DNA from 3 places in the Mixta sp. BE291 genome. Region 3 is predicted to be linked to each of the others. Evidence: riboswitches for the same ligand, from Rfam matches in the RefSeq annotation. Region 3 holds a riboswitch; each other region holds the start of a gene.
What was found. A riboswitch is a leader RNA that binds a small molecule or an ion and turns the genes downstream of it on or off. The one in region 3 is predicted to bind thiamine pyrophosphate.
Positions count from the first base shown of each region.

Region 1: linked by a shared signal. The riboswitch ahead of thiM (hydroxyethylthiazole kinase) and the one ahead of thiB (thiamine ABC transporter substrate binding subunit) in region 3 are both predicted to bind thiamine pyrophosphate.
Region 2: linked by a shared signal. The riboswitch ahead of thiC (phosphomethylpyrimidine synthase ThiC) and the one ahead of thiB (thiamine ABC transporter substrate binding subunit) in region 3 are both predicted to bind thiamine pyrophosphate.

Region 1 covers NZ_JAVDXN010000002.1:398,245-408,435, forward strand. The annotation lists gene manD (D-mannonate dehydratase ManD) at 1-386, shown strand, start outside; gene J2X14_RS06960 (Zn-dependent oxidoreductase) at 405-1,415, shown strand; gene J2X14_RS06965 (MFS transporter) at 1,484-2,767, shown strand; gene J2X14_RS06970 (mannitol dehydrogenase family protein) at 2,821-4,293, shown strand; gene J2X14_RS06975 (GntR family transcriptional regulator) at 4,382-5,068, shown strand; gene thiD (bifunctional hydroxymethylpyrimidine kinase/phosphomethylpyrimidine kinase) at 5,113-5,913, opposite strand; gene thiM (hydroxyethylthiazole kinase) at 5,910-6,701, opposite strand; TPP riboswitch at 6,735-6,830, opposite strand; gene J2X14_RS06990 (radical SAM/SPASM domain-containing protein) at 7,235-8,218, shown strand; gene J2X14_RS06995 (class I SAM-dependent methyltransferase) at 8,259-9,092, shown strand; gene mltB (lytic murein transglycosylase B) at 9,341-10,191, opposite strand, start outside.
Region 2 covers NZ_JAVDXN010000015.1:21,598-31,788, forward strand. The annotation lists gene J2X14_RS20690 (MFS transporter) at 1-986, opposite strand, end outside; gene J2X14_RS20695 (DUF1176 domain-containing protein) at 1,341-2,429, shown strand; gene J2X14_RS20700 (hypothetical protein) at 2,664-2,930, shown strand; gene thiH (2-iminoacetate synthase ThiH) at 3,203-4,330, opposite strand; gene J2X14_RS20710 (thiazole synthase) at 4,330-5,106, opposite strand; gene thiS (sulfur carrier protein ThiS) at 5,108-5,308, opposite strand; gene J2X14_RS20720 (HesA/MoeB/ThiF family protein) at 5,305-6,054, opposite strand; gene thiE (thiamine phosphate synthase) at 6,047-6,688, opposite strand; gene thiC (phosphomethylpyrimidine synthase ThiC) at 6,685-8,607, opposite strand; TPP riboswitch at 8,692-8,791, opposite strand; gene rsd (sigma D regulator) at 8,906-9,412, opposite strand; gene nudC (NAD(+) diphosphatase) at 9,550-10,191, shown strand, end outside.
Region 3 covers NZ_JAVDXN010000003.1:156,789-166,979, reverse strand. The annotation lists gene polB (DNA polymerase II) at 1-2,354, opposite strand, end outside; gene J2X14_RS08350 (DUF3289 family protein) at 2,555-3,397, shown strand; gene J2X14_RS08345 (DUF943 family protein) at 3,394-3,858, shown strand; gene J2X14_RS08340 (DedA family protein) at 4,051-4,815, shown strand; gene thiQ (thiamine ABC transporter ATP-binding protein ThiQ) at 4,892-5,599, opposite strand; gene thiP (thiamine/thiamine pyrophosphate ABC transporter permease ThiP) at 5,583-7,193, opposite strand; gene thiB (thiamine ABC transporter substrate binding subunit) at 7,169-8,155, opposite strand; TPP riboswitch at 8,202-8,306, opposite strand; gene sgrR (HTH-type transcriptional regulator SgrR) at 8,344-10,005, opposite strand.

The DNA.
Region 1 (10,191 bases), on a different contig from region 3:
AAGAGCAGCTGATCGACTATATCCGCACCACTATTACCCACGCGGGCGGCATCACCGGTATGCGCCGCATCGCCGATTTCGCCTCGCTCTATCAGGTGCGCACCGGCTCGCATGGCCCGTCCGATCTCTCTCCCATCTGCATGGCGGCGGCGCTGCATTTCGATCTCTGGGTACCGAATTTCGGCGTGCAGGAATATATGGGCTATTCCGAGCAGATGCTGGAGGTCTTCCCGCATAGCTGGACATTCGATAACGGCTATATGCATCCCGGTGAGAAACCGGGCCTGGGCATTGAGTTCGACGAGAAGCTGGCGGCGAAATATCCGTATGAACCGGCCTATCTGCCGGTCGCGCGCCTCGAAGACGGCACATTATGGAACTGGTAAGGAGATAAGGACATGATGATGAAAAGCGTAGTGATTGAACAACCTGGCGAGCTACAACTGCAACAGCGCGCGTTGCCGGAACCGGCCGCCGGCGAAGTGCGGGTGAAAGTGCGTTACGCCAGCATTTGCGGCTCAGACGTGCATATCTGGCACGGCCACAACCCGTTTGCGCGCTATCCACGCGTGATTGGTCATGAATTTTTCGGCGTGATCGACGCCGTCGGCGCAGGCGTTGATGCCGCACGTATCGGCGAGCGCGTCGCGGTCGATCCAGTGGTGAGCTGCGGTCATTGCTACCCCTGCTCGGTAGGCCGCCCCAACGTCTGTCGTGAATTGCAGGTCATTGGCGTGCATCGCGACGGCGGCTTCAGCGAGTATGCCGTTGCGCCAGCGCCTAACGCTTATCGCGTGCCGGACAGCGTGCCCGATAAGCTGGCCAGTTTAATTGAGCCCTTTACCATTGCCGCCAATATCACCGCGTTCCTGAAGCCCACGGCGCAGGATATCGCGCTGGTGTATGGCGCAGGCCCGATGGGGCTGACGGCGATTCAGGTGCTGAAAGGCGTCTATGGCGTGAAGCAGGTGCTGGTGGTGGATCGGCTGCCGGAGCGGCTGGCGCTGGCGCAACAAAGCGGCGCGGATACCGTGTTTAATAACAGCGAGGTGCCGCTGGCGGCGCAGCTGGAAGGCATCCAGCCGACCCTGATTATCGATGCTGCCTGCCATCCGTCGATTCTGGCGGAGGCGGCGGCGCTGGCTTCACCGGCGGCGCGTATTGGGCTGCTTGGCTTCTCGGGCGAGCCATGCACGCTGACGCAGCAAAGCCTGACCAGCAAAGAGCTGTCGCTGTTCACGTCACGCCTTAACAGCCATCGTTTTCCGCAGGTGATTGAGTGGATCGAGCGCGGCGCTATCCAGCCGGAGAAGCTGGTCACGCACTATTTCCCTCTTGCTGACGTTGAGCAGGCGATGACCCTGTTTGAAAAAGATCCACGTACCTGCTGCAAAGTTATCTTATCTGTTACCTGAACCAGGGCCGGGCGGCAACGTCGCCCTGCTGTTAATTATTATAATTACCCTACGATTTCGGAGATACTATGTTCAAGAACTTGCGTTGGACCATCGTACTTCTGCTGTTTCTGGTCTACATGATCAATTACCTCGATCGCGTAGCGCTGTCCCTTACCGTACCGATGATTGAAAAAGATTTACTGCTGAATGCCGAACAGTTCGGCCTGATTTTCGGCAGCTTCTTCTTTGGCTACGCCCTGTTTAATTTTATTGGCGGGCTGGCGACCGACAAATATGGCCCGACGCTGGTGTTGGGCGTGGCGGTCGGCATGTGGTCGCTGTTCTGCGGCCTGACCGCGGTCGCCACCGGCTTTTGGTCAATGCTTATCCTGCGCGTGCTGTTCGGGATGGCGGAAGGCCCAATCTGCGCCTCCGCGAACAAGGCGATTAACGGCTGGTTCCCGAAAAAACAGGCGGCAACCGCCATGGGCTTTTTAAGCGCCGGTTCGCCGCTGGGCGGCGCCGTTGCCGGGCCGATTATCGGCTACCTGGCGCTGGCGTTTGGCTGGCGTCCGGCGTTTGTGATTATCTGCTCCATCGGCATCGTCTGGATGGTGATTTGGTTTTTCATCGCCTCTGATAATCCTGCGCGCAGCAAACGTGTCTCTGCCGAAGAGCGCGCCTTAATCGAAAAATTAAAAGAGGCGCAGCCGGGCGACGAGCCGGAGTTGGATCAGGCATCACACGGGCTGAGCTATTATCTGCGCCAGCCGATTATTCTGGTCACCGCCTTCGCCTTCTTCTGTTACAACTATATTCTGTTCTTCTTCCTGAGCTGGTTCCCGGCCTATCTGGTGCAGGCGCACAACCTCGACATCAAATCAATGAGCATGACCACCGTTATCCCGTGGATTGTGGGTTTCGTCGGGCTGGCGCTGGGCGGCTGGATCTCCGATAAAATTTTCAATATCACCGGTCGGCTGCTGCTGTCACGAAAAATTGTGCTGGTGGTCGCGTTACTGTCTGCTGCCGTTTGTGTGGCGCTGGCCGGTACGGTAGAAGGAGTAACCTCTGCGGTATTGCTGATGTCGGTATCGATCTTCTTTTTGTACATCACCGGCGCTATCTACTGGGCAATTATTCAGGATGTGGTGCATAAAAGCCGCGTCGGCGGGGTGAGCGGCTTTATTCACCTGATAGGTAGCGTTTCCGGCATTATCGGTCCGATCGTTACCGGCTTTATCGTGCAGCATACCGGCAAATTCGACAGCGCCTTTGTGCTGGCGGGCGTGGTTGCCGCTCTTGGCGCGTTTCTGGTGCTGTTTGTCATAAAAAGCCCGAAGGCCAGCAGCAAACCTGTTTCTGTATAAATACTTCCGGCGCGCCTGGCGCGCCGCTTCTCTGACGTAACAAGGATTTTCTCATGCTATCCGTTGAGACACTGGCAGACGATGTTGTTGTTCCTGATTACGATCGATCCCGACTGCGCGCACGCATGCTGCATATCGGCTTTGGCGCGTTTCATCGCGCTCATCAGGCGGTATGCGCCGATCGGCTGGCGCGTGAGCAGCAGAGCGACTGGGGATATATCGAATGCCTGATCAATCCGCACAGCACCAGCGATTTGGTGACGCTGCTGCGCCAGCAGGATCATCTGTATACCGTGACAGAAATGGCGGATAGCGGGAAAACGTCGCGCGTGGTGGGCGTGATTACCGCCGCCGTGAATGCGCGTACCGATGGCATTGAGGCGGTGATTGAGGCCATGTCTCAGCCGGATATCGCGATTGTTTCCATGACCGTTACCGAGAAAGGCTATTGCCATCATCCGGCCAGCGGCCAGCTTAATCTTGATCATCCGGCGATTCAGCACGATATTGCCGCGCCCGATGCGCCGCATTCGTTGCCTGGCGTGATTATCGCCGCCGTTAAGCGCCGCCGCGATCGCGGCCTGCCGCCTTTTAGCGTGATGTCCTGCGATAACATGCCGGAAAACGGCCATGTGACGCGCAATGTGGTGTTACAGCTGGCGGAAGCGCTGGATGCCGGACTGGCGGACTATATTCGTCATCATTTGACCTTCCCTTCCACGATGGTGGATCGCATCGTTCCGGCGATGACCCCGGAAGCGCTGGATACGTTGGGCGAAACGCTGGGCTGCTACGATCCGGTTGCCGTTCAGTGCGAACCCTTTTTCCAGTGGGTGATTGAAGATAATTTTGTTAACGGCCGCCCTGCCTGGGAAAAAGCGGGTGCCGAGCTGGTGAAAGATGTGCTGCCGTTTGAAGAGATGAAGCTGCGAATGCTTAACGGCAGCCACTCTTTTCTCGCTTACCTCGGCTATCTGGCCGGTTATCAGCACATCAGCGACTGTATGGAGGATGCGGATTTCCTGCGCGCCGCCCGTACGCTGATGCTGGCGGAGCAGGCGCCGACGCTGCGCACCACAGAGGTGGATCTGGTCGCCTACGCCGATTCGCTGATTGCGCGCTATCAAAACCGCGCCATCAAGCACCGCACCGGGCAAATTGCCTCTGACGGCACGCAAAAACTGCCGCAGCGCTGGCTCGACAGCATTCGCTGGCATCTGGCGCACAATAGCCGTTTTGATTTGCTGGCGTTGGGCGTGGCGGGCTGGATGCGCTATGTCGGCGGCGTTGATGAACAGGGCAACGTCATTGAAATTAACGATCCGCTAAAAGAGACGCTGGCGCAGCGCGTCAGCGAAAGCGCCGAAGGCGAAGCGCGTGTTGCCGCCCTGCTCTCGCTGGAAAAGGTGTTTGGTGATGATTTACCCGCTAACGCGCGGTTTAACGCCCAGGTGCTCGATTTTTACCAGCAACTGCAACAAGCTGGCGCTAAAGAGACGGTTAAGCGCCTGATTAACCAATATTAATTGTTCCTGTACCGAAAGGGCTGGCGTGGCGCTAACAGGCTGTTTAGACTTAAGGCTTTCGCCTCCAGCCCTCCAGGAAAGTTGTCGTATGTCAATAGCCTACATCATCACCGCTAACGAGCCGGTTAATCAGCAGATTTATCGATTTTTGCGTCAGGATATTGTGACCTGCGTCATCCATCCCGGCTCGTTGCTGTCGGAAAAAGAGGTCTCCTCGCGTTTTAACGTCTCACGTCAGCCGGTGCGCGAAGCCTTTATCAAACTGGCGGAGGCCGGACTGGTGCAAATCCTACCGCAGCGTGGCACCTTCGTCCGTAAAATTTCCGCGCAGCGCGTGGCGGACGGCCGTTTTATTCGCGAAGCGGTGGAAATCGCCGTGGTGCGTCGGGCGGCGCTGGAAGCGCCACCTGCTGCGTTAGTGGCGCTGGAACACAATCTCCAGCTGCAAAAAATGGCGGCGCAGCGCCACGACGTACAGGCTTTTTTGCTGCTGGATGATGAATTTCATCTGCTGATTGCGCAAAGCATTAACTGCGAGCTGGCGTGGGAAACGGTAGAAAATATCAAGGCCACCATGGATCGCGTGCGCTATTTAACGCTGAGCAAAGTGTCGCCGCCGGAAAGCCTAATCGAACAGCATGAAGAGATCCTCAGTACCTTGCGTAATCACGATGCCGACGGCGCGGAACAGGCGATGCGTCGGCATCTGCAGGAGATGATTTTCTCTATTACGCCCATCGCCGAGCAGAACAGCGAATGGTTTGAGCAGCCCTGATGCCGCTTTTCAGCTGGCGGCGCCCGATAAATTGCCGTTACGCCTTACCACCAGCGGTAAAAATGATGCACGGGACCAATGCCTTTGCCGACCTGCAACGTATCCGCCTCTGCCAGCGCGCCCTGTAGCCAGGCTTTCGCCGCCGCGACGGTGCTGCTCCAGTCGCTGTGACGCGGTCGTAAGGCGGCCAGCGCCGACGAGAGCGTACAGCCGGTGCCGTGCGTATTGCGCGTAGCGATACGTGGCGCGGTAAAGCGCTGCTCGCCATCGCGGGTAAACAGCCAGTCCGGGCTTTCGGCATCGCTGAGATGTCCGCCTTTGATCAGTACCGCTTCACAGCCCAGCGCCAGCAGCGCCCGCCCCTGCTGTTTCATTTCCGCTTCATTGCGCGCATGCTGCGTATCCAGCAGCGCCGCCGCTTCAGGCAGGTTCGGCGTGATCAGCGAGACCTGCGGCAACAGCCGCTCGCGCAGCGTTGCTACCGCCTGCGATGACAGCAACGCGTCGCCGCTTTTTGCCAGCATCACCGTATCCAGCACCAGCCAGGGAATCGCGGCATCGCGCAGCCTTTCCGCCACCGCTTCGACAATGTCACTCTGTGCCAGCATACCGATTTTGGCGCTGTCGATGCGTACATCGCTTAATACCGAGTCGAGCTGCGCGGCGACAAATTCGGGTTCGATACGATAGACCGACTGCACGCCGCAGGTGTTTTGCGCCACCAGTGCGGTAATCACGCTGGTGCCATACGCGCCCAGCGCAGAAAAGGTTTTTAGATCGGCCTGAATGCCTGCGCCGCCGCTGGGATCGGTACCGGCAATGGTTAACGCGTTAATTCGTTTCATGCCAGCGTCTCCTGATTCAGATTCCACAGCCCATCAAGAAAGGCAGGAATAAAGCTGCCTGGCCCGTTGGCTGCCGCCGCCGCCTGCGCGCCCGCACAGCCGATAATCCGACAGGCGCTGGCAATATGCAGCAGCCGATCGCCCGGCAGCGCGGCAAACCCCGCCACCACCGCCGAAAGCGCGCAGCCAGTGCCCACCACGCGCGTCATCAACGGCGAGCCGCCCACAATACGCAGCATGCGCTCGCCGTCGGTAACGTAATCCACCTCGCCGGTGATCGCCACAATGGTCGTGTAGCGCTGCGCCAGTTCACGGGCAGCGGAGAGCGCCGATTCCGCGCTGTGGCGGGTATCCACGCCGCGTCCGCCGCCCTGCTGCTGCGCCAGCGCCAGGATTTCAGATGCGTTGCCGCGTACGGCGGCGGGACGCAGCGCCAGCAGCTGCTGACAGAATTCACTGCGCAGACGCAGCGCGCCTACCGCTACCGGATCGAGCGTCCATGGCGTGCCCGCCTGGTTAGCGGCGTTGACCGCCGCCAGCATCGCCGCGGCGCGCGGTTGGGTCAGCGTGCCGACGTTAATCAGCAGCGCATCGGCCAGCGCGCTGAACTGCGCCGCCTCTTCGGCATCAATCACCATGGCGGGCGAAGCGTGCAGCGCCAGCAAAACGTTGGCGGTAAAAGATTGCACCACATCGTTGGTCATGCAGTGGATCAGCGGCGCGCGCTGGCGGAACAGGGAAAGAGAGTGCGCAACAAGCGCGTTATCAGGCAGGTCAGGCTGTTTCATAATGCTCCTGGCCGGCGCTCAAGAAGGCAATGCCGGTCAGGCATCTGACTTCCCTACGCTGGCATTATCCAGATCAGGTGGTACGGGTATTTCTCAGCCTTCATACGAAGGGCACCCCGAGTCATGTACATCAACAGATTGTAATTAGCGTCTTATTCAGACCTGTACAAGATAATGCCAGCGGCGAGAGGCAGACACAACCCTTACAGTCAGCATCGCCCGGCTTACGGCACAGCGACCCGCGACAGCGATCAGCATTCTCAGTAAGCCTGCGCTTGCGGGCAAAAGAACCTGCCATCACCGCGCCGCCAGGCTTTTTAAAGCCGCCCTTCTCTATACCAGGAAAAACAGCATTAACAGGCGTTTTTCGGCCGATTGGTTTAGTGCGCCTGGTTTAATCTGGCACAAGCTGGCCTGGCGTAGACGGGCCATACAGCATCTGCTCATCTCAGCGGCGAGCCGGGTCAGTTTAGCCTCTGATATTCATCAAAAACGCTATATCAACCAGCAGGCTGGCTGAGGCAGGAGAGACCATGAACTATTTTGAGCAAATCATTTTTGCTTCTGATGACAATATTAAAAATCTTTTAGACAGCCGTCGCAGCGCGAGCCTGTCAGCGTCGCAACAGGCGATTTTATTTAAGCGGCACGTCGAGATTGTTAATATGGAGCTGTCTTACAGCTGCAACCGGAAATGCGATTACTGTCCGGTCAGCTTTTCTAACCGCCAATCGGTGCAACGCTACATGGATCTGGCCGCGCTGGAAAAAGTGTGCCGCGAACTGGCTGAAATACGCTATGAAAATCGCATTTCCTTAAACCTCTATAATGAACCGTTGCTGGATCTGGCGCTGGAAAAGAAAATTGCGCTGGTGAAACAGTACCTTCCCTACAGCCATATCGCCTTCAACAGCAATGGCGACTATCTGGATCTCGCCCGGCTTGAAACGCTGGCTGACAGCGGGCTGAATAATATTTGCGTTACGCTGCATCCGCCGTCCAACAGAACGCAAACCGCTGCCGCCATTTTCCGCCGCGTCACTAAGCTGTTGGAAAAGCTGGCATGTGAAAATAAAGTCAATGATTTCACGTTGGATAGCGTTACGGAAAAGCAGTCGGTTCAGTTTCGGCATAAAGGCGTGCAGATTAAAATTCAGTGGCCGGACTGGCGTCAGAATGGTACTAACCGCGCAGGCGTGCTAACCGAACACGTTGCTTCGTCCACGATTCGCACTCAGCCCTGCGTGAAACCGTTCAGAGAATTCACCATTTTTTACGATGGTACGGTGCAACCCTGCTGTGAGAGTTTTCTTGACGATAAGACCAACCTTGCGCCTGCGGGAAATATCCACACCGCCACCATCTTTGAGATTTACGCCGCCAAAACGTTAAGTAATTTCCGGCGCGGGCTGTTTGATTTTGGTCTTAAGAAAGGTATTTGCGCCTCTTGCACCGTGGCCGACTACAGCACGCCAGAAGAAGATGTCGCAAGAAAGCGCATTTTACGTGAGCTTTAATGAATGTACGCTCCATTCCTGAACCTTAAGCGGTAAGCAAATGAACGACGTAGAAAAATTAATCGTTGCCGAAACGGAATATTTTAAGCCGATGCTGGCGCGCGCCGACCAATCCACGCTGGAACAGCGTGAACGTTGGCGGCACGAAACCATCCGCGAACGGCAGGAGCGCATCTCATTAGAGGTGTATGACCTCCTGCACGGCCAGGTAAAATATGGTCCTTTCAAAGGCCTGCGCCTGGACAGAAATACCTGGTGGGGCAAACTGGATCTCGGCTCACAGTGCCTGGGCCTGTATGAAAAAGAAATTTTGCAGCTGGTTGATGCCATCGCCAACGATCAATACAGCACGTTTATCGATATTGGCGCTGCCGACGGCTATTACGCCATTGGCATGTTGGTTTCCGGCAAAATCGGGAAAACCATCTGTTTTGAACAAACGGAACAGGGTCGCGAAGTGATTGCCGCCAACTGGCGCAAGAATGGCTCGGCTGGCGCGCTGACTATTCTGGGCGCGGCCAATCAACAAAGCCTCGCCACGTTAACGCCGCAGGATCTGCGTAACGCGCTGGTGCTGATCGATATCGAAGGATTTGAGTTTGAACTGCTAACGGCAGAGGTGCTGGAACTGTTGCAAACCGCTACCGTGGTGATTGAAGTACATCACTGGGTGGAGGCTTTTCTCGCTAAATATGAAACGCTGCTGACCGAGGCCAGCCGCTTTTTTACCATTGAAGCCATCGAACGCGTTGAGCGAGAAACCAGCCATTTGGCTGAGTTAAGAGATTTCACCGACGACAACCGGCTGCTGCTGACCTCCGAGCGCCGTCCAGGCCTGATGCGATTTTTAAAATTCACGCCTAAAAACCGCTAGCCGCCGCCTGCCGGGAGATTATCTGCCCGGCAGGCCAGCGGCTTAGGCGCTATTTAGCTTGTTCCCTGACGGTTCAGGCGTTGTGCACCATGCTCAACGCCTGCTGCACCGGCGTCAATCTGCTGGTAGATGGCGGTTTCGTCTGCTGGTAAGTGAGGCAAAAAAGCCGCAGCGGTTAATGAACGACCACCAAAAGTTGGACGCCCAACTATTAAAGGAGCCGTTCAGTTAACGCGGCAGCTGTTTTACTACCGCGCCAGGCTGACCGCCTCGCCCAGCTGCCACACCGCCATCGCATAGTGATTGCTGTGGTTATAGCGCGTAATCACGTAGAAGTTCGGCAGGCCATACCAGTATTGATAAGATTTGCCCATATCAAACCGCAGCAGACTCACCTGCGGATTGCCTTTAATCGAACTCTGCGGACGCAGGCCTGCTGCCGCCAGGCTGCTGACGCTATAGCGCGTTTTAAAGCCGTTTTCCAGACCCGGCGCCTGACCGCTGGCCGGTACCGCAACGGTTTCCCCTGGCTGCCAGCCGTGCTGTTTGAAGTAGTTCGCTACGCTGCCGATGGCATCAACCGGATCCCAAAGGTTAATTTGCCCGTCGCCGTTAAAGTCCACCGCGTACTCTTTTTCAGAAGAAGGCATAAACTGCCCGTAACCCATTGCGCCCGCATAGGAGCCGCGCAGATCGAGCGGATCCTGTTTTTCCTTACGCGCCATCAGCAAAAAGGTTTCCAGCTCGCTGGTAAAAAATTCTGCCCGCCGCGGATAGGCGAAAGAGAGCGTCGCCAGTGCATCGATAATGCGCGTTTTGCCCATCACGCGTCCCCAGCGCGTTTCCACGCCGATAATGCCGACAATGATTTCCGGCGGCACGCCATATTCCCGCTGCGCCCGCTGCAGCGCATCCTGGTACTGATTCCAGAACGCGACGCCATTCTGTACGTTATCTGGCGTAATGAATTTTTTGCGGTAGCGAATCCATGCGCCGTTCGGCCCGGAAGGCGGCTGATAGCCCGGCGTCGGTGCCTGACGATCCATCAGGCGCAGCACCCAGTTCAGACGTTTCGCCTGCGCCAGCACATCATGCAGCT
Region 2 (10,191 bases), on a different contig from region 3:
GCGCTGGCCAGCATGTGCAGTGCGGGGTAAGACGTGGTCAGAGCCAGCGTCGCCATAGTGACTAAAACAGGCTTACGACCAAATCGATCGGATAGTGCGCCCCCTATGGGCAGCCAGAAAAAATTCGAGACAGCAACCAGTAAAGTGACAAGCAGGCTGTCCGATGCGCTGAGCATCAGAACCTTTTTACCGAAAGTAGGCGCATAAACGGTGATAAGGTAAAAAGCCGTGGTTGTCATGGCAACCATTAACATGCCAGCCAGCACCACCGGCCAGTTATTTATCAGCGTCTTAAGAACCTGGCTTATATCAGGATGGCTGCGCCGGGCTTTAAACTCCTGCGTTTCTTCCAGTTTGCGGCGCAGGATAAAAATAAACGGAACAATCAGGCAGCCGAAAAGAAAAGGAAGACGCCAGCCCCATTCACGGATTGCCGTTTCCTCAAGCATGGCGTTAAGGGCGAATCCCATCCCGGCAGCAACCATAATCGCAATTTGCTGACTGCCCGATTGCCAACTGGTATAGAAGCCTTTACGCCCCGGCGTGGCTATCTCTGCCAGATAGACGGAGACGCCGCCCAGTTCCGCACCGGCAGAAAACCCCTGTAACAAGCGGCCAATAAGCACCAGAAGCGGGGCCCAGAAACCGATGCTCTGCCAGGAAGGAATAAGCACGATCAGAAACGTCCCGGCGGCCATAATCGACAGCGTAACAATCAGCCCTTTACGCCTTCCCACTTTATCAATGTAAGCGCCCAGCACGATGGCTCCAACAGGGCGCATCAGAAAGCCAGCGCCGAAGACGGCGAAGGTCATCATTAAAGAAGCGAACTCGCTGCTGGCAGGAAAAAAAGTGTGGGCAATATAGGTGGCATAAAAGCCGAACAGGAAAAAATCAAACTGTTCGAGAAAATTGCCTGAGGTAACACGAAAAATAGCGCCAAATCGTTCGCGGGTGGTAAGAGCATGAGGTGAAGCGGTTTGCATGGTTATCTCCAGTTTATTGTTGGCGCTTATTACTGCGCCTGTTGCTGAAGAATGAATCAGCCAGCAAGACGGGATAAGTGCAAAAAGCGCATCGATTGATGCTTGTTATGCATTGCTCTTGTTAAGGTTAATAAAAAGGCTAATAATTACATATGGTTAAAAAATAACGTCACAGCCAATGGTTATCGGCACACAAGCATTCATGTTGTCAAAATGTGAAGTAGTTCCTGTAAAGTTGTTGTGTTGTTTGGCCCGGATATTATGGCTTTGCCAAACTAAAGTGCATGAATGACATTTGCCGCCGGGTATTGAGAAGAAATCCTGTTTTTAGCGCTACACAGAGGAAGCGTACATATGGCCTTATTGGGTAAAACCCTATTGTTGTTGGCACTGTCCGGCTGGCTGAACGCTGCAATAGCGGCAGATGGACCAGCAGCAGAGCCGGTACAGCGTTTTTTCAAACAGTGGCAGGTCACCTGTAACAACCTTAACGACTGCGATATCCGTAACGTGGATGAAAATATGCGCATCGTTATTCGTCATCAGGCGGGGCCAGCAGGCACAGCCGCACTGGATATTATGAGCTTTGATGCCGCAAAAGCGGAGGGCGTCTGGCTGGACGGTAAACGCTGGGATCACCCCATAACCTTATCCGATGCTGATGAAAACAATGACTATGCCAGTGCGCACAGCGACAACTTAAGCGATATTCAGGCGCTGGTGGCGGCGGCTAAAAATGCCATGACCGTTTCTCTGACATCGGATAATGAGATCAGCGGATCGTTAAGCGGCCTGAATGCGGCGCTGCTGTTTGTGGATGATCGCCAGGGGCGGCTGAATAATCAAACGGCGCTGCTTAAAACCGGCGATGAACGGCCTGACAGCGTACCGCCGCGCGCCTCTGCTGCACCGTCGTTGCCGCCCGTGCCGCCGGTTGTGCCGCTGGATAATGCTCAGACACTGCTGAAACAGGTGATTGCCAGCCAGCAGGCGGTACTGCAACAGGAAGAATGTGAACCTGCTGAAGAGGATATCGCCCGCAGCGAGGCACAGCCGTTGGATGCACAGCATGCGTTGGTGATGGTTAACTGCGGCATGGGCGCTTATCAATCTTCCAGTTTGTTGTTTATCACGCTGCGTGCTGTGCCTGAAAAGGCACAGCAGCTGGTGCTGCCGCTACCGCTGCGTGACGCAGAAGGCAAGCCTGATAGCATAAGCTGGTTTACCGAGGCCAGTTACGATCCGCGCAGCGGGCAACTGTTTCAGGCCGCACGTGGACGCGGCATCGCCGACTGTGGCGCAAGCGCAACCTGGCGTTATGACGGCCAGGCCTTTCATCTGATGAGCTATAACAGTCAGCCTGGCTGTGACGGCGGTGAGCCCGGAGACTGGCCTTCGGTATGGGCAACGCCGGGCTACGCAGAGAGTGAGAACAGCCGATAAGCGCTCAGCTATCAGTTTCAGAAGGGCAGGGCCAGCAATTTGAACAGAACGTTGACCCTGGTCAGAACATTATTGCCTGACGTCGTCATGATAAATCTTCCTTCTCTTATGATTACCGTCGTCACATTCTGTGAATGACGAGCATCGTCTGTTGAAAGCGCCTCCAGCTGTGAAACGTTATGCAGGTAATAAAAGAGTCATCACAGTAATCTAATCCAGATAAAGGAAGGCTAAATGAATAACTATGTCATTTTTATCAGTCATAACAAATCAAAGGCCATTTTAAAAGAAAACGTTACGCGCTCTGTTATTAAGCAAATGAAAGAAAAAGGATTCAGGAAGTATCATGTTGAAATAACAGCTGAAAATGAAAAGGATGCCACTTTAAAATTAAATCACAGCAATAAAGGTTATTTGACTGCCTTAGCGGATTTTTCCGGCAACATATTATTTTTGGCTTTAATTATTATTATCATGTCTGTGTTCTATTTTTTTAAATAGTAAATTCCTTCTGCCAGTGAAGGCTATCAGAAACGTAATAGAGTTAATTATTTTCAATAAAATTAATAGCATGCTTGCCAGCCTGAATAACCCTCCTTAATCATCAGCTCTGGAAGGGCAGGGTCAGCAGAGTGAATGGAGACTGACCCTGGTCAGGCAATGATTGCCTGACGTCGTAACGGTAGATCCTGATGTAATGAAAGCAAAGCGCGGCGCTTCAACGCTGGATAACGGCTTCCAGAGAAGATTTGCAACGCTGTGCCCGTTACCTTTTATTGCGGCATGCGTCCCAGCCAGCTATCCCAGTCTTTCCATACCGGCTGTAAACCAGCGCGCGTGAGCGCTGCCGCCACTTCCTGCGGCGTGCGATGATCGTCTGGTGAAAATTGCTCCAGCTGCGGATCGTTATCGGCATAGCCACCGGGCTGCGTTTTGGAAAAGGCGCTGATGCTATTAATCGCCAGCGGGACTACGCGATCGCGAAATGCAGGCGATTCCCGCGTGGAAAGCGAGAGTTCAACCTCCGGCGCAAACAGACGGAAAGCGCAAATCGTCTGCACCAGCTGGGCTTCGCTCATGAACGATGCGGGTTCAATTCCACCCGCACAGGGGCGCAAACGCGGGAAAGAGACAGAATAGCGGCTTTGCCACCAGGTCTGCTGCAGCCACAACAGATGCTCCGCCAGCATATAACAGTCGGTTCGCCAGCTATCAGAAAGGCCAATCAGCGCGCCAAGGCCGATCTTATCGATCCCGGCATGCCCTAATCGATCCGGCGTCTCCAGCCGAAAGAAAAAATCCTGCTTATTGCCTTTCAGATGGTGCTGCTGATAAATCCTCGGGTGATAGGTTTCCTGATAAACCAGTACGCCGTCCAGCCCGATATGCTTTAACGCGGCATATTCCGCTGTCGACAGCGGCTGTACCTCCATCATCAGCGAACTAAACTGGCGTCGGATCTGCGGCAGATGCTGGTGGAAGTAATCTATCCCTACTTTTGTTTGATGCTCGCCGGTCACCAGTAGCAGATGATCAAAACCCATCGCGCGGATCGCCTGGCACTCACGCTCGATCTCCGCGGCATCAAGCGTTTTGCGCTTAATGCGATTGCTCATTGAAAAGCCGCAGTAGGTACAGTCGTTGGCACACAGGTTTGACAGGTAAAGCGGCACGTAAAAACTGACCGTATTGCCGAAACGCTGCCGCGTCAGGCGTTGGGCTTTCTGCGCCATCGGCTCAAGGAAGGGCGCCGCCGCCGGAGAGAGCAAAGCCATAAGATCTTCACGATCCGGGCGTGCGGCGTTAAGCGCCTGCATCACGTCGACGGCGGTTTTGCTGTGGATGCGCAGATGAATATCATCCCAGTCGAGCTGCCGCCAGCGATCGATAAAATCTTTCATCAGGCACGCTCCGGCTGGCTGAGAAAAGCGGTGAGCGGGCTGGATGGAACGGCCTGCGGTTGACTGGCTCCAAGGCCGCTGTGCCAGGCGATGCGTCCGGCTTCCACGGCCAGGCGAAATGCGCGCGCCATTTCAACCGGCTGGCGCGCAACAGCAATCGCCGTATTCACCAGCACCGCGTCCGCGCCCATTTCCAGCGCTTCGCTGGCGTGACTTGGCGCGCCGATACCGGCATCAATCACCACTGGCACTTTCGCCTGTTCAATAATAATCGCCAGCAGATCGCGGGTTTTTAACCCCTGGTTGCTACCGATCGGCGCGCCTAAAGGCATCACGGCAGCGCAGCCCGCCTCTTCTAATCTTTTGCATAACACCGGATCGGCGCTGCAATAGGGAAGTACGATGAAACCTTCTTTCACCAGCTGCTGGGCCGCCTTTAACGTTTCCACCGCATCCGGCAACAGATAGCGCGCGTCGGGATGGATTTCCAGTTTCAGCCAGTGGGTGCCCAGCGCTTCACGCGCCAGCCGGGCGGCAAAGATCGCTTCTTCAGCGGTTTTTGCCCCGGATGTGTTCGGCAGCAGCTGGACGCCCAGCGCCTGTAGCGGCGCAAGAATGCCATCATCGCCGCCGCGTAAATTGAGGCGTTTCATCGCCATTGTCACCAGCTGCGAGCCGGAAGCGCGAATCGCCTCAAGCATCAGCGCGGGCGTGGCAAATTTGCCGGTGCCGGTAAACAGGCGCGAAGAAAATTGTTTGTCTGCTATCTGTAACATATCAGCCTCCGGCTATTGCCTGAAAAATCACCACCACATCGCCTTCGTGTAACCAATGCTGTGCCCAGCTGCCGCGCGGCACGATCTGCTGATTCACCGCCAGCGCGGTGCCCGCCGGCTGGCACGCCAGCGTATCCAGCAATTGATCCAGCGTGAGCGGAGATGGCAGCGTCAGCGTTTCATCATTGACCAGGATATTCATTTACCGCCTCCGCAGACCGGGCAGTGCGCATCGGGCGTCAGGCTCAGCGAGCGCCAGGTTTGCTGGCGGCCATCGAACAGGCGCAGCTCGCCATCAAGCGCAGAAGGCAGGCCAGCGAGCATTTTTAATGCCTCAAGCGCCTGTAACGTGCCGATAGTGCCGACAACCGGGCCCAGCACGCCAGCGGTACGGCAGTTGCGTTGAGGCTCGCTGTTATCAGGCCAAAGGCAGCGGTAGCAGCCATGTCGCCAGGGCGGCGAGATAACCAGCAGCTGTCCGCTGAAGCCTACGGCGCTTCCGCTAATCAGCGGCGTATTTGCAGCGACGCAGGCGGCGTTTACCGCATGGCGGGTTGCCATGTTATCGCTACAGTCCAATACCAGATCCACCTGCGGCACCCAGTGCCGCAACCGCTCCGCATCCATTCTTTCCGGTAGCGCGATCGCTTCCACCTGCGGATTCAACGATTGCAACTGATACTGCGCCAGCGACGCTTTCGCTTTTCCGCAATCGGCGCTGCGGTAGAGGATCTGGCGCTGTAGGTTGCTGATATGCAAGGTATCGTCGTCAGCCAGCAACAGTTTGCCGACGCCTGCGGCCGCCAGCCATAGCGCAGCGGGCGCGCCAAGACCGCCAAGGCCGACAAGCAAGACGCTGGCCTGTTGCAGCTTCTGTTGCCCCTCCGGGCCGAACTCTTCCAGCAGCAGCTGACGGCTGTAACGCAGAAAATCGCTATCGTTAAGCATGATCCTCATCCCCTGTACCGGCCAACGCCAGCAGCTGTTGCGTGGCGTTGCGCCAGTCGCTGGCCTGGGTAATCGCGCTGACCACCGCGACGCTGCCGACGCCGCAGGCCAGCACCGCCGGTGCCCGCTCAAGGCTGATGCCGCCGATAGCGACAGTCGGGATATTTTCCAGCCGCGCCAGATGGCGTTTCAGCTGCTCCAGCCCCTGAGGCGAAGAGGGCATGGCTTTGGTTTGCGTCGGGAAAATATGGCCCAGCGCGATATAAGAGGGGTTAACCGCCAGCGCCCGATCGATTTCCTCATCGTCATGGGTGGAAATACCCAGGCGTAGGCCTGCACGGCGGATAGCTGCTAAATCGGCTACCTCCAGATCTTCCTGCCCTAAATGAACGCCGTAAGCCTGATGCTTAATCGCCAACTGCCAGTAATCATTAATAAACAGGCGCGCCTGGCAGGCTTTACCTGATGCGATGGCCTGCTGAATCATCGGCTCGACTTCGGCGGCGGGGCGATCTTTGATACGCAGCTGCAAGGTGCGCACGCCCACCTCCAGCAGGCGGTTTATCCATTCCAGGCTATCGACCACGGCATACAGGCCAAGTCGGTGCGGCGTAGTGGGAAAAGGCTGGCTCATGCTTTTTCCTCCGAACGTAACGCATCGGCAGGGTGATAAAGCTCGCCGCCTCGTTGACGAAAAGCCTGCGACATTTCAGCCATGCCCACTTCAACTGGCTGCGCCTCCGCCTGCTGTTTTGCTGCGTAGTCGCGTACTTCCTGCGTAATTTTCATTGAACAGAATTTTGGGCCGCACATGGAACAGAAGTGCGCAACCTTGCCCGACTCCTGCGGCAGCGTCTCATCGTGGTAAGCACGTGCGGTATGCGGATCGAGCGCGAGGTTAAACTGATCTTCCCAGCGGAATTCAAAGCGCGCTTTTGACATGGCGTTATCGCGGATCTGCGCGCCGGGATGCCCTTTCGCCAAATCGGCCGCGTGTGCGGCGATCTTATAGGTAATCAGCCCTTGCTTAACATCTTCTTTATTGGGCAGGCCGAGGTGTTCCTTTGGCGTCACATAGCAGAGCATGGCGCAGCCGAACCAGCCAATCATCGCCGCGCCGATGCCTGAGGTGAAATGATCATAGCCAGGGGCGATATCGGTGGTCAGCGGGCCGAGGGTATAAAACGGCGCTTCGTGGCAATGCTCCAGCTGCTCGGTCATATTGCGGCGGATCATCTGCATCGGCACATGGCCCGGCCCTTCAATCATCACCTGAACATCATATTCCCAGGCGATTTTAGTCAGCTCGCCCAGCGTATGCAGCTCGGCAAATTGCGCCTCATCATTAGCATCCTGAATCGAGCCAGGACGCAGCCCATCGCCCAGCGACAGGGAAACATCATAGGCGGCGCAGATTTCGCAGATTTCACGGAAATGCTGATAGAGAAAGCTTTCCTGATGATGGGAAAGGCACCACTTAGCCATAATCGAGCCGCCGCGCGATACAATGCCGGTCAGACGCTTCGCCGTCATCGGCACGTAACGCAACAGCACGCCAGCATGGATAGTAAAATAGTCCACGCCCTGTTCCGCCTGCTCCAGCAGCGTATCGCGGAACAGCTCCCAGTTCAGGTTCTCTGCGATGCCGTTGACCTTTTCCAGCGCCTGGTAAATGGGCACCGTGCCGATCGGCACCGGGCTGTTACGCAAAATCCATTCGCGCGTTTCATGGATATAGCGGCCGGTAGAGAGATCCATCACGGTATCCGCGCCCCAGCGGGTAGACCAAACCAGCTTTTCTACCTCTTCTTCAATTGAGGAGCTTACGGCAGAGTTACCGATGTTGGCATTTACCTTCACCAGAAAATTACGCCCGATAATCATCGGCTCCGCTTCGGGATGATTGATATTGGCGGGAATGATCGCGCGGCCCGCGGCCACTTCCTGGCGCACAAACTCCGGCGTAATGTTTTCCGGCAGCTGGGCGCCGAAACCGTGCCCCGCATGCTGCTGCAACAGCACTTCGCTTCGAATTCGCTCGCGGCCCATATTTTCCCGCAGGGCAATAAACTCCATTTCCGGCGTGATCATTCCCAGGCGCGCGTAGTGCAACTGGGTAACGCGCCGTCCCGCCTGGGCACGACGTGGACGCGGCAGGTTATCAAAACGCAGATGATCAAGCCCTTCGTCTTGCAGACGCAGCTGGCTATAACGGGAGCTTAGCGTAGTCTGCTCGGTATCATGGCGTTGCTCAATCCAGGCGCTGCGCAGGCGCGGCAGCCCCTGATGCACATCGATGGTTGCTTCAGGATCGCCATACGCGCCCGCCGTATCGTAAACCGGCACCGGCTCGTTGGCTTCATACACGGGGGAAGCTTTATCGCCGCCGGTAAGCGTCGGGCTAAGCTGGATTTCGCGCATCGGCACGCGAATATCGGGACGACTGCCGGTGATCCAGATACGTTTTGAATTGGGAAACGCAGTTCCCTGCAGGGAGGCAATAAACTGTTGCGCCTGGGCGCGTTGTTCACGACGGGTTGGTTTAGCAGACATAGCAAACTCCAGATAAAGGAACATTGCTTGTCCGGAGTTCGGAAGGAGTAACGACATGGCGTCAATACGTATTGACGCCATGAAAGCATCTGTACTCTTGTTCCCTTCGCAGGTACTAACCTGATCAGGTTCCGCGGATCCCGAATTAACGGTCTCAGCCTAAAAGGCACTCCGACAAGAAGAAATCTCGCTGCAGACGCGCTGCAAACGATACCTTACACGCGTGACGCTGCGGCAAGGTCATAAAAAAGCCCCTTCAGCATAAAGGGGCGTTAATAAAACTACAACCTGATAATAATTAAGCAGGTCGGGCGAGCGGCTGATCGTTGGCTGCGGTCAGCGTTGCTAAATTGTTCTCGAAGGCCAGCTGGATCAGCTTATCTTCCAGCGTAAAGCGCGCTTCCAGCGCTTCGCCCACCTCAGAGAGCGCCTGCTGGAATTCCAGGCAGTTATCGTGATCGATAGCGGCTTCCAGATGGGTGTCATACAGCTGCATGATCTGTTCGGTATTCCCCTGCAGCGCGGGATAAATTTGGGCTGCCGCCAGCAACGGGCTGTCGCCGGTCATCTCTTCGATAATACGTTCATAAACGTTGAAGTGGCCGGTAGAGAGGTAATCCACCAGGCTTTGACAAAAATTGTCGAGCGCCTTTTCATCAAGGGCGGTCAGAGACTCTTTATTCGGTTTGATACCAACGACCTGATAATAAGCAACCAATAGCTGCCTGCGCGCATTAAGCCAAAAATCTACCAGTTCATTACTGCCACCTACGCGCTCGGTCAGAACGTTTAACTGGTTAAGCATGTTTGTCTCCGTGAGTTATAGTCTTACCGCTACTTATACTTAACATCAGTACAGAGGCTGTGTCCCGTATTCGTTCCATTTTTAAGAATAATTACGGCTCCAGTCACAAAAGTGCTGAAGCAGAAGGTAACGCTTATATGGAACGTGAGATTAACAGCGTAGACGCTGGTTGGTGGGTTGTCAGCCATGAACAGAAAATTTGGTTGCCGAACGGCGAATTACCGCACGGTACGGCAGAAAAAACTGGCCTGGTTGGATCGCAGGGCGCGATCATTGGCGAGTGGCAGGGCGAAGCGGTATGGCTGATCCGCGAAAACCGTGATGATCACATGGGGTCGGTACGGCAAATCATTGATATCGACAGCGGGCTGTTTCAGCTGGCCGGGCGCGGCGTCCAGCTGGCGGAATTTATCCGTTCACATCGCTATTGCGGCTATTGCGGCCATGAAATGCATCTCAGCAATCGCGAAAACGCCTGCCTCTGCGGCCATTGCCGCCAGCGTTACTATCCGCAAATCGCGCCTTGCATCATTGTCGCCATCCGTCGCCACGACAAAATTTTGCTGGCGCAGCATGCTCGCCACCGTAACAGCATCTATACCGTGCTGGCGGGATTCGTTGAGGTGGGCGAAACGCTGGAGCAGGCGGTGGCGCGCGAAGTGATGGAGGAGAGCAACGTACGGGTAAAAAACCTGCGCTATGTTACCTCGCAGCCATGGCCTTTTCCCCATTCGCTGATGATGGCGTTTATGGCGGAGTATGATGAAGGCGAGCTGCAA
Region 3 (10,191 bases):
AGCCCCAGCTGCCCGGTAATCAGTGTAGCAAAGTCAGCCTGGACAAAAGGTAATATCCCATCAGCGACCGGCTGAAGCTGCTTAATTAAGTAATGATCGTAGTCCAGCGGCGAGGTGCGCGCTTCCAGCGGCTCCGGGCCGGAAGTGGCGATGACATAGCGAATCGCGCCGCCTTTTTGATACTGCAACGGACGTCCCAGCTTTTTATTTTGCTCATCCGCCAGACGCGCGGCGCGCACGTGCGGCGGCACATTACGCTCATACTCATGCAGCGGACGCCGCAGGCGCTTTTTATACACCAGCTGCGCATCCAGCTCGCCGTCCAGCAGCTGCCGCACCGTGCTGCGAACATAATCCTGCCACGGCTGACCACGAAAAATGCGGCCATACAGCTCTTGCTGAAACTGCTGCGCCAGCGGCGTCCAGTCGGTGCGTACTGTTTCCAGGCCCTTAAACACCATGCGTTCGCGATCGCCTTCGCGAATCAAACCGGCGTAGCGTTTTTTGCTGCCTTGTTCCGCGCCGCGAATGGTGGGCATGAGAAAGCGCACAAAATGCGTTTCATATTCCAGCTCCAGCGCGCTTTCCAGCTGGTATTCCGTCTGTAGATGGCTGTGCCACCACTGATTGATATGGTTGACCAGCCGCCGTCCGATGGCGTCTGCGCTGGCGCTGTCATGGGATGACTTCAGCCAGACAAAGGTGGAATCGGTATCGCCATAGATAACGTCAAACCCTTCGGCTTCTATCAGCTGGCGCGTCTGCTGCATGATTTCATGGCCGCGCAGCGTAATCGACGAGGCGAGACGGGGATCGAAGAACCGGCAGGCGCTGGTGCCCAGCACGCCATAGAAGGCGTTCATAATGATTTTCAGCGCCTGCGATAAGGGCTGGTTGCCCTGGCGTTTCGCCTCTTCGCGTCCTTGCCATATCTGGTTAACCATCGCGGGCAAACAGTGATTATGACGCGAAAAGCGCGCGTGCCGAAAACCGGGCACCGAAGCCTCATCCTGTGGATGCGCCAGCCCTTCGATCAGCCCCACCGGGTCAATCAGAAAAGTGCGGATAATCGAGGGATAGAGGCTTTTATAATCCAGCACCAGCACCGAATCATACAGGCCGGGACGCGAATCCATCACATAGCCGCCGGGGCTGGCTTCCGGCGCTATTTCGCCGAGATTGGGCGCGACAAAGCCAGCGCGGTGCATACGGGGAAAATAGAGCTGACTGAAAGCGGCCACCGAGCCGCCGTGACGATCCGCCGGCAGGCCGTTGACGCTGGCGCGCTCCAGTAAAAAGGGCATCAGCTCGGTTTTCTGGAAGATGCGCGTCACCAGCTCGCAATCCTTCAGGTTATAGCGCGCCAGCGCGGGTTTATCGTTGGCGAAGCGCTGATTGATCTCTTCCATCCGCTGCCACGGATTATTAATCGCCTTGCCTTCGCCCAGCAGCTGCTGCGAAACCGATTCCAGACTAAACGAGTCGAAGTTCCAGAAAGCGGATTTCAACGCCTCGATGCCGTCGATAATCAGGCGGCCTGCCGCCTGCGCAAAATAGATGCCGGGCTTAAAGCCATGCTCGCGCCACTCCAGCGGCTGCTGATTGCGCCCCAGCCGTAGCGGAATGCCATAACGGTCGGCGTGTTTTTGCAACACGCGCAGATCGAACTGCACCACGTTCCAGCCGATTAAGACGTCAGGATCGTGCGCGGCAAACCAGGCGTTTAGCTTTTCCAGTAGCAGCGGGCGGCTGGCGACATAGTGCAACTCAAAATCGAGCTGGCTGGCATCGCCGTTTTCCGGCCCCAGCATCCAGACGATGCGCTGACCGCAGCCTTCCACGCCGATACAATAAAGCTCGCCATGCTGGGTGGTTTCAATATCAAGCGAAGCCCACTTCAGCGGCGGGCAATAGTCGGGATGCGGTTTAAGGCGGGCATTAATCAGATCGTTGCCTGCGGGTTCGCCGCTGAACCAGACCGGCGCGGTGATAAAGCGCTCCATCAGGAAGCGGTCGGGCGGACGCACATCCGCCTCATACAGCGGAATTTGGTTATCGCGCAGCAGCCTTTCCAGCCGCTGGAGCTGGCGATACTGAGAACAATAGAGGCCCAGCACCGGACGCTGACGAAAATCTTTCAGCGCAAGCGGCGTTAACCGCCAGTGACGTTCATCAGTCAGCAGCCGCTGCGCCTGCTGCTGGTATTCGGCGGGCAAAAAGGCAACAGATTCCTGGGGCGGCAGCACCAGACGCTGCGGACCCTGATCCGTTGCCAGCCATAGCACGATTTCGGTGCCGTTGGGCGTATCGCGCCAGTGGCGCGTTAGCAAAAAGCCAGCGCGAATAGTGCTCACCAGAACCCCTCTTTTCTGAAACGAGGCGCATTATATCATGGTTATTTATCCAGTGCCTGAGGCGTATTAAGCCACTGAAGGAAAGCTTATTTCAGGACAGGTCTTGCATCCTGTTTCTGTTTTCAGCGGTATCAGTGAGTCATTAACCATACCGCACCCGATGCGGCGGTATAAAAGCAACATTGCAAGGAGTGCGATGAATGACGGCTTTAACCTTTCCCTGTACTATTTTCTCTACCCAACGAAAAATGAATGACAGAGCGGCGGCGGATATGCGATATGGCGACCTGACGGCTGACCAGTTGCAAAAGCGCTACTTCCTTACCGATGTATCAGAGAAAGTTAACCCTTACACCGGCGTACGGCTTTCGCCGTTTAATTTGCCGCAGTCGCGCTTTTACACACCCCATTCCATTAGAAATGCGGGGGCCTGTTCATATCAAGCCTGCGCGCAGCTGTTGTTTGATGAAATGCGCAGCCTGAGCTGGCCTTTTTCTATTTATAGTCCTTATCGTCAGCTGATTAATAAGATGATTGATCATATGCAGTATGCTAACGGCGCGCCTTTTAGTGATGCAGCGCTGGATATGGCGCTAAGAAATCAGCTACTGGAGGATAATTCGGGTAAATCTTCTCTTGATGTAATCGAAACCGTTGTTAATAGTAATATAAATTATAAACAGAAAGAATTTCCTAAACCAAAGTTTCAAAGTTTTGATACTGCTATTCAAACAACCATACTTCCAAAATTTGCCAGGAAAGAGGATAGCATTAATGGGCTGGGAATAACCGTGCATGATATCTACTCTATAGAGATTAAAATGTTATCATTGCAGGTGCATAACCATTCATGGGAAGCTAAAGTTCAATATGTGGCTCAGGATCATTTCGGACTCGATGATAACGATATTATGAAAGATAAGTTTCGGCAATTTAAGTTTTTTAAAATATGGTTTGTTCTTCAACGTTATGAAAAATATGGATATAAGCCTTTTTTCACGAACATGAATGCAGTGATCAACCTGAGTGGTGGAAAGAAATGAACTGCCGAAAAAAATGCTTTTTTATATTTTCATTCTCGATTTTTATTGCCGCTATTGTTGTTGCGTTATTTTTCTCATGGCAGCCAGTTAAAATTATTGCTATTCATCAATACCATAACAGAAGCGATATTTTAGTTGATCGTTATCCATGGAGTGACAAAGGAAAAATAGAATGGTGGCGAAGTAATAGGTTTTTTTTACAGGAAAAATATGGTATCCCTAAACCTGATGATACCGGTGACTATAGTATCGCTATCTGGCGCTTCGGTGACGGTTACAAAGCGTTAGAGAAATATGATCGCCTTTGCTTTGATGATATGCCCCCGCCGAATAACTGTATCGAAAAAGACCGGTTAATGTACATCACCCTGACGCGCGATGGAGAAGTCAGCTACTGGCTCAATAATACCCGCTATATACAAAAAGCGCATGGCGAATTGGTTGAGGTGGGCTTTAACTAATCCGGCAAGGCGGAGCCGCCAGCCTGTTATTATTTCGACCAGCGCGCGTTTCTGTAGCAGAATAGCGTGCTACGCCTCTTTGACAGCGGTAAAGTCGTTGTCAATTCATGTCAATATCCCCATACAAATCATTGCTTGACGCTCTGACATCCGCTCAGGACAATCCAGCCGAAGATTATTCTGAGGATACTTATGGAAGCCTGGCTGGAACACCTGATTACCCAATCGCTGGAGTGGGCGCTGTTTGCCGTGGCGCTGGTGACCTTTCTGGAGTCGCTGGCGCTGGTCGGGCTGCTGTTGCCCGGTACGGTGATGATGGCCAGTCTGGGCGCGCTGGTCGGCGGCGGTCAGCTGGGGCTCTATCCCGCCTGGGCGGCGGGGCTGGTCGGTTGCCTGCTGGGCGACTGGATCTCCTATGGCATCGGCTGGAAATTTCAGGGGCCGTTGCATCGCTGGCACTATCTGAAGAAGCATCAAAAGATGCTGGATAAAACCGAGCATGCCCTGCATCAGCACAGCATGATCACCATTCTGGTCGGGCGTTTTGTCGGGCCAACGCGGCCGCTTATTCCGATGGCGGCGGGCATGCTGGAACTGCCGGTGCGTAAGTTTCTGCCGCCGAGCCTGATCGGCTGTCTCTTCTGGCCGCCGCTCTATCTGCTGCCGGGTATCCTGGCTGGAGTAGCGATCGATGTGCCGAAAGACGCGCAAAGCGGCGGCTTTACCTGGCTATTGCTGGCGGTCGCATTGCTGGTATGGCTTGGCGCATGGCTATGCTGGCGCTGGTGGCGTGCCGATAAGCAGCGTGACTGGGCGACGCGCTGGCTCCCGGTGCAGCGGCTGCGCTGGCTGGCGCCGCTGGGCTTTATGCTTGGCGCGGGCAGCCTGATCGCTATCCAGTTTCATCCCATGATGCCGATTTTCCGCCAGCTGTTATGGAAGGTGTTCGTGGGTTAAGGTTCCCCGCGAACGCGGGAATCGGCCTGAACGGGAGACGGCAGCGTTTTTGACCTGCCGTCCCGGTTAATCAGGCTTATCTATTCTTAACGCTGATGCCCAACACTTCCGCCGCCTCGGTTTCGCCGCGCAGCAGCATGTTGGTTGCGCCGTCCCAGTAAATCCGTCCGTCCACCACCAGCACGCTGCGTGCGGCAATTTGTGCGGCGTCTTCCAGGCTGTGCGACACCATCAGCAAAGTAAGCTGACGTTCGCGACACACTTCATCCACCAGCGCCAGCATCTCTTGACGCAGCGCCGGATCGAGTGCGGAAAAGGGCTCATCCAGCAGCAGCAGCGGTTTTTCCCGCACCAGGCAGCGTGCCAGCGCTGCCCGCTGGCGCTGTCCGCCGGAAAGCGCGCCCGGTAAACGATCGAGACAGGCTTCCAGCCCGACCCGCTCGGCAATCGCCTTAACCTGCTGCTGCTGTGTCGCATTCAGTTTTAAGCCGGGATGCAGCCCCAGCCCAATGTTTTGCGCCACGGTCAGGTGCGCAAAAAGATTATTGTCCTGAAACAGCATCGAAACAGGACGCTGGGCGGGCGCGCTGTGGGTGTGATCCGTGCTGTTCAGCGTAATGCTGCCGCTGTGCGGCGTCAGAAAACCGGCCACCAGGGCAAGCAGGGTGCTTTTGCCCGCGCCGCTTGGTCCCAGCACCGCGACGCGTTCGCCCGGCTGCAGCGACAGCGTGAAACGCATCGGCAAATGGTGATACATCCAGGTGAGATTAGTCAGCGTTAGCATGGCGCCCCGGTAGCTTTTCAATAAGGGTGAACAGAACAAAGCAGAGCAGCAGCAGCAGCAGCGCCGTTACCGCGCCGTCGGCGCTGCGATAGGCGCCAATCTGCTGATAAAGATAGAAGGGCAGCGTGCGGAAATCGGCGTTGCCAAACAGCGCCACCACGCCAAAGTCACCGATGGAGAGCACGCAGGCAAAAGCCAGCGCCTGAGCCAGCGGCCGCTTCAGCGCCTTTAGCTCAACGATTCGCACGCGCTGCCAGCCATGAATATCCAGCGACAAACAGAGGCGTTGATAGCGTGCGGCAACGTCATACATAGGGTTTTCCAGCACCTTCATCGCGTAGGGGATCGCCATCAGCGCGTTGGTGAAAATCACGATGCCGTCAGCCTGCTGCGGCAGCCCGATCGAGTTGTTAAGCAGTAAAAAGAAGCCGGTCGCCAGCACAATGCCCGGCATGGCGAGGATCAGCATTCCGCTCATTTCCAGCGTTTGTCCGGCCAGCAGACGCTGACGCTGACGTAGCTCGCGGCTGCTCCACAGCAGCAGCATGGTCAACAGCACGGTCAGCAGACCCGCGGCCAGCGCGATGCGCAGCGAGGTCCAGGTTGCCTGCCAGAGCGCAGGCTGATGCAACAGGCCGCTTATGCCCTGATGCACGCCATCAACCATCACCGCCAGCAGCGGCGGCAGTAAAAGCAGCAGCGCCAGCACAATGCATAGCGTATCGCGCAGCCGCGCGCCTGCGTGGCGATTGGCCGCGCGCCAGCCGTTCAGCGAGACATTGCCGGTGGGCAGCGCTTTGCTCAAACGCTGGCTCAGCATCACTAAACCCAGGCAGCAGACCATTTGCAGCAGCGCGAGCAGCGCGGCGCGGGCGGGATCATAGTCGTAGCTGAGCGCCTGGAAAATCGCCAGTTCGATAGTGGTGGCCTGGGGGCCGCCGCCCAGCGACAGCACAGTGGCAAAGCTGGCGAAGCAGAGCATAAAGATCAGCGCCGCCGCCGGTAAAATCTGGCGGCGCAGCCAGGGCCACTCTACCAGCCGGAAAAAGTGCAAGCCTTCAATACCGAGCTGGGCCGCCAGCTGGCGCTGCTCGCCGGGAATATTTTCCAGCGCCTGCAACAGCAACCGCGTCGCCAGCGGCAGGTTGAAAAACACATGCGCCAGCAAAATGCCCTGTAGCCCATAGGGGGAAAAGTCATACTGAATGCCGATCAACGCGCAGAGCTGCGCCAGCCAGCCTTCACGGCCATATACGCTCAGCAGGCCGAACACCGCCACCAGCACCGGCAGCACCAGCGTCATTGCGCACAGGCGCAGCAGCAGCTGGCGGCCGGGAAAGCGCCGTCGCCAGAGCGCACGGGCCAGCGGAATCGCCGGTAATACCGACAACAGGGCGGAGAGCAGCGCCTGCAAAAATGAAAACGCCACAACATGATGCAAATAGCTATCCTGCAGCAGGCTGCGCCAGTCGCTTTCCGGCGCGCTAAACCACAGCGCGCCAAAGGCCAGCAGCGCCACGCCGACCAGCAGCATGGCGGTCAGCAGGCCAGGCCACAGCCAGCCGGGAATCAGCGGCTGACGGCGCGTTGCCATGAATTAATCCATTCAGCGCGCTGCTGCGCAACCTGTTGCGGGGTAAATTCCAGGGCGGTTTTCGGCACCGTTAAAGTTTTGAAACCCTCTGGCAGAGCGGTGTGGGTGACCGGATACATCCAGTTGCCGGTGGGGATGGTCTGCTGGAACGGCTCACTGACGATAAATTGCATAAACTGCTGCGCCAGCTGTGGCTGACGGCTATTTTTCAGCTGGGCTGCCACTTCAACCTGTAAATAATGCCCTTCGGCAAAATTCGCCGCCGCATAGCGATCTTTCTTCTCCGCAATCAAATGATAAGCCGGGGAGGTGGTGTAGCTCAGTACCAGATCGCCTTCGCCCTTCAGAAACAGGCCGTAGGCTTCGCTCCAGCCTTTGGTTACGGTAACGGTTTTTTGCGCCAGCTTCTGCCAAGCCTGCGGCGCGTCGTCGCCGAACACTTTTTGCATCCACAGCAGCAGGCCGAGGCCCGGCGTGCTGGTACGCGGATCCTGATAAATAACGCGCCATTTTTGATCGCTTTCAACCAGCTCTTTCAGGCTTTGCGGCGGGTTTTTCAGCTTGCTTTTATCGTAAACGAAGGCGAAATAGCCGTAGTCATAGGGAATGAAGGTACTGTTGTGCCAGCCGCCCGGCAGCGTCAGGCTGGCGGTATCCACCTTGCCGGACGCGAACAGGCCGGTCTGTTCTGCCGCCTGGATCAGGTTGTTATCCAGCCCCAGCACCACGTCAGCTTTGCTGTTTTTGCCTTCCATGCGCAGACGATTCAGCAACGATACGCCATCTTCCAGCGCGACGAACTTCAGTTCGCAGCCGCATTGCGCTTCAAACGCTTTCTTTACCGCCGGGCCGGGGCCCCATTCAGCCGCGAAAGAGTCATAGGTATAAACGGTTAAGGCAGGTTTGGCAGCAAAAGCCGGGGCAGACAGCAACAGCAGAACGGGCAAAACTTTTTTCAACACGTTGCGCTCCTTGAGGAGGAAAAGTAACAGGGCGCATGATCTGAGGGGAGTACCGCATCTCAAATCCCTACGCCGGTATCAACCGGATCAGGTTCGACGGGTTTCTCTCAGTGAAAAACCGGATGGTTTTGCCACACCCCGTTGAGAACGGCTGTTAGTGTAGTGTTTTCGTTGGGTTAACGAAAGCGTCAGGTTTCCGGCGGGGCGAACCAGGCGGATTTAAAATCAAACCAGCCCAGCGTATTCATGCGCACGCCGCGCATGCTGCGCTGTCCTTCCAGCAGCAGCCAATGATGAAACAGCGGATGCAGATAGTGGTTATCCATTAGTTTTTTACACCACTCCGCTAAGGGCAACGCCTGCTGACGCCAGCGCCCGGCATCGCTCTCCCAGTCAATGTCGATGCAGTGATGCAACAGCGGCAGCTCATACAGCAGCGCGAACACGGAAAACTCAAGCGGCAGGGTGAAATTCACGCTGCCCAACCAAAGATCGCTTTTCGCCGCGCCGTGATACCAGCTGTCATAATCCACTTCCTGGGTAATCAGGCGTACGCCCTGCGCCGCCAGCAGCGGCTCCAGCAGCTGAGCGATGCCCCGATGTTCAATATGATCGCTGTACCAGGTCAGCGTCAGCTCGCTAAGCCCTTGTGGTTTGATGGTGAGGGGGTGTTCCGGCCGATGTTGCCAGTGTGGCAGCAACCCCCAGGCAGGAAACCAGTAGCGTTGATAACCGGCGCTGGCGTTACTCAGCAACGTTATCGGATTAAGTAAGGTATTGACCCAGCGGCGTATGTGACCATCGCGCCCTTTTTCCGAACGCTGATCAAATAGCAGAAAGTAGCAGCCTTCTTCCAGTCGACTCTCTTGCGACTTCTCCTCTTCGCTGCCGCCCTGTAACTTCACACCGGCGTAAACCAGCTCTTCGCTGATTTCAGGCAACACCCAGATATTCACCTCGTCAATGAGCGCGCGATAGCCGAAATAGTCATCAAACGCCTGAATCTTCAGCTGCGACCGCTGGTTTTTGATCACCGCATAGGGGCCGGTGCCGATCGGCTGGCGGCTGTAGTCCGGCAACTGCCGCCATTCCTGCGGCAGGATCATGGCGCTGGCGCTGCCCAGCAGCCACGGCAGCCAGCGATCGGGCTGGCTAAGGTGAATATCCAGCGTCCAGGCGGTTGGCGACTCAATCAACGTCAGATGTGAGAAGAGCGGCTGCGCGGTTAAACGCTGCAGGCTATGGATCACATCCGTCATATCCAGCTCGCGGCCATGATGGAACTGAATCGCCGGACGCAGGTAAAAGCGCCAGTGCTGCGGCGCAAGGCATTGCCAGTGGTGAGCGATATCGGGCTCCAGTTCCCCGTTTTCCTCATTTATGCGTACCAGGCTGCTAAAAATCTGCCGCGCCAGATGAGTTTCCGAACGGCGCAGCGGCGAGCCGGGCAGCAGGTTAAGCAGCGGACGATAATAGAGAATGCGCAGGATATGTTTGCCCTGACGAAAGCTGCGCCCCAGCCGCGAGGTGATCATCTGGCGCGCCTGGTTTTTATCACCCACCAGCTGCACCAGCTGTTCAATACTATCCTGTTCCAGCAGCTCTTCGGCTCGCTGCTGCTGTAGCGCCAGTCCGGTGGCATAAAAGCGTAGCTGAGAGCGTTTACCGCGCCCTGGCTCCGCCTGCCACTCCAGCCAGCCCTCTGCCTGCATCGCATTTAACAGATTACGCATATGACGACGCGAGCAGTGCATCTGTTGTGCCAGCTGTTGCAGCGTGGTTTCCTGCGGCTGACCGTTACAGCTTTGCCACAGGCGAATAAAGTGGTGTTGCAGGCGCGATGAAGGCATAAAAGGGGAAGCTCGTTACAGGATTGGGTAGTTTTTCTGTTCCCTTATTATGGCGATAATTAGCGCAGATAAAAGTGCGGGAGGCAGCCTTTCGGGCTGGCGCATTTTTATCCTGGCAGGACGTGCTTGATATTGTGGCACCGCCGTCCCGCTATTTCATCTGAGTAGAGTGCAATTACACCGCCA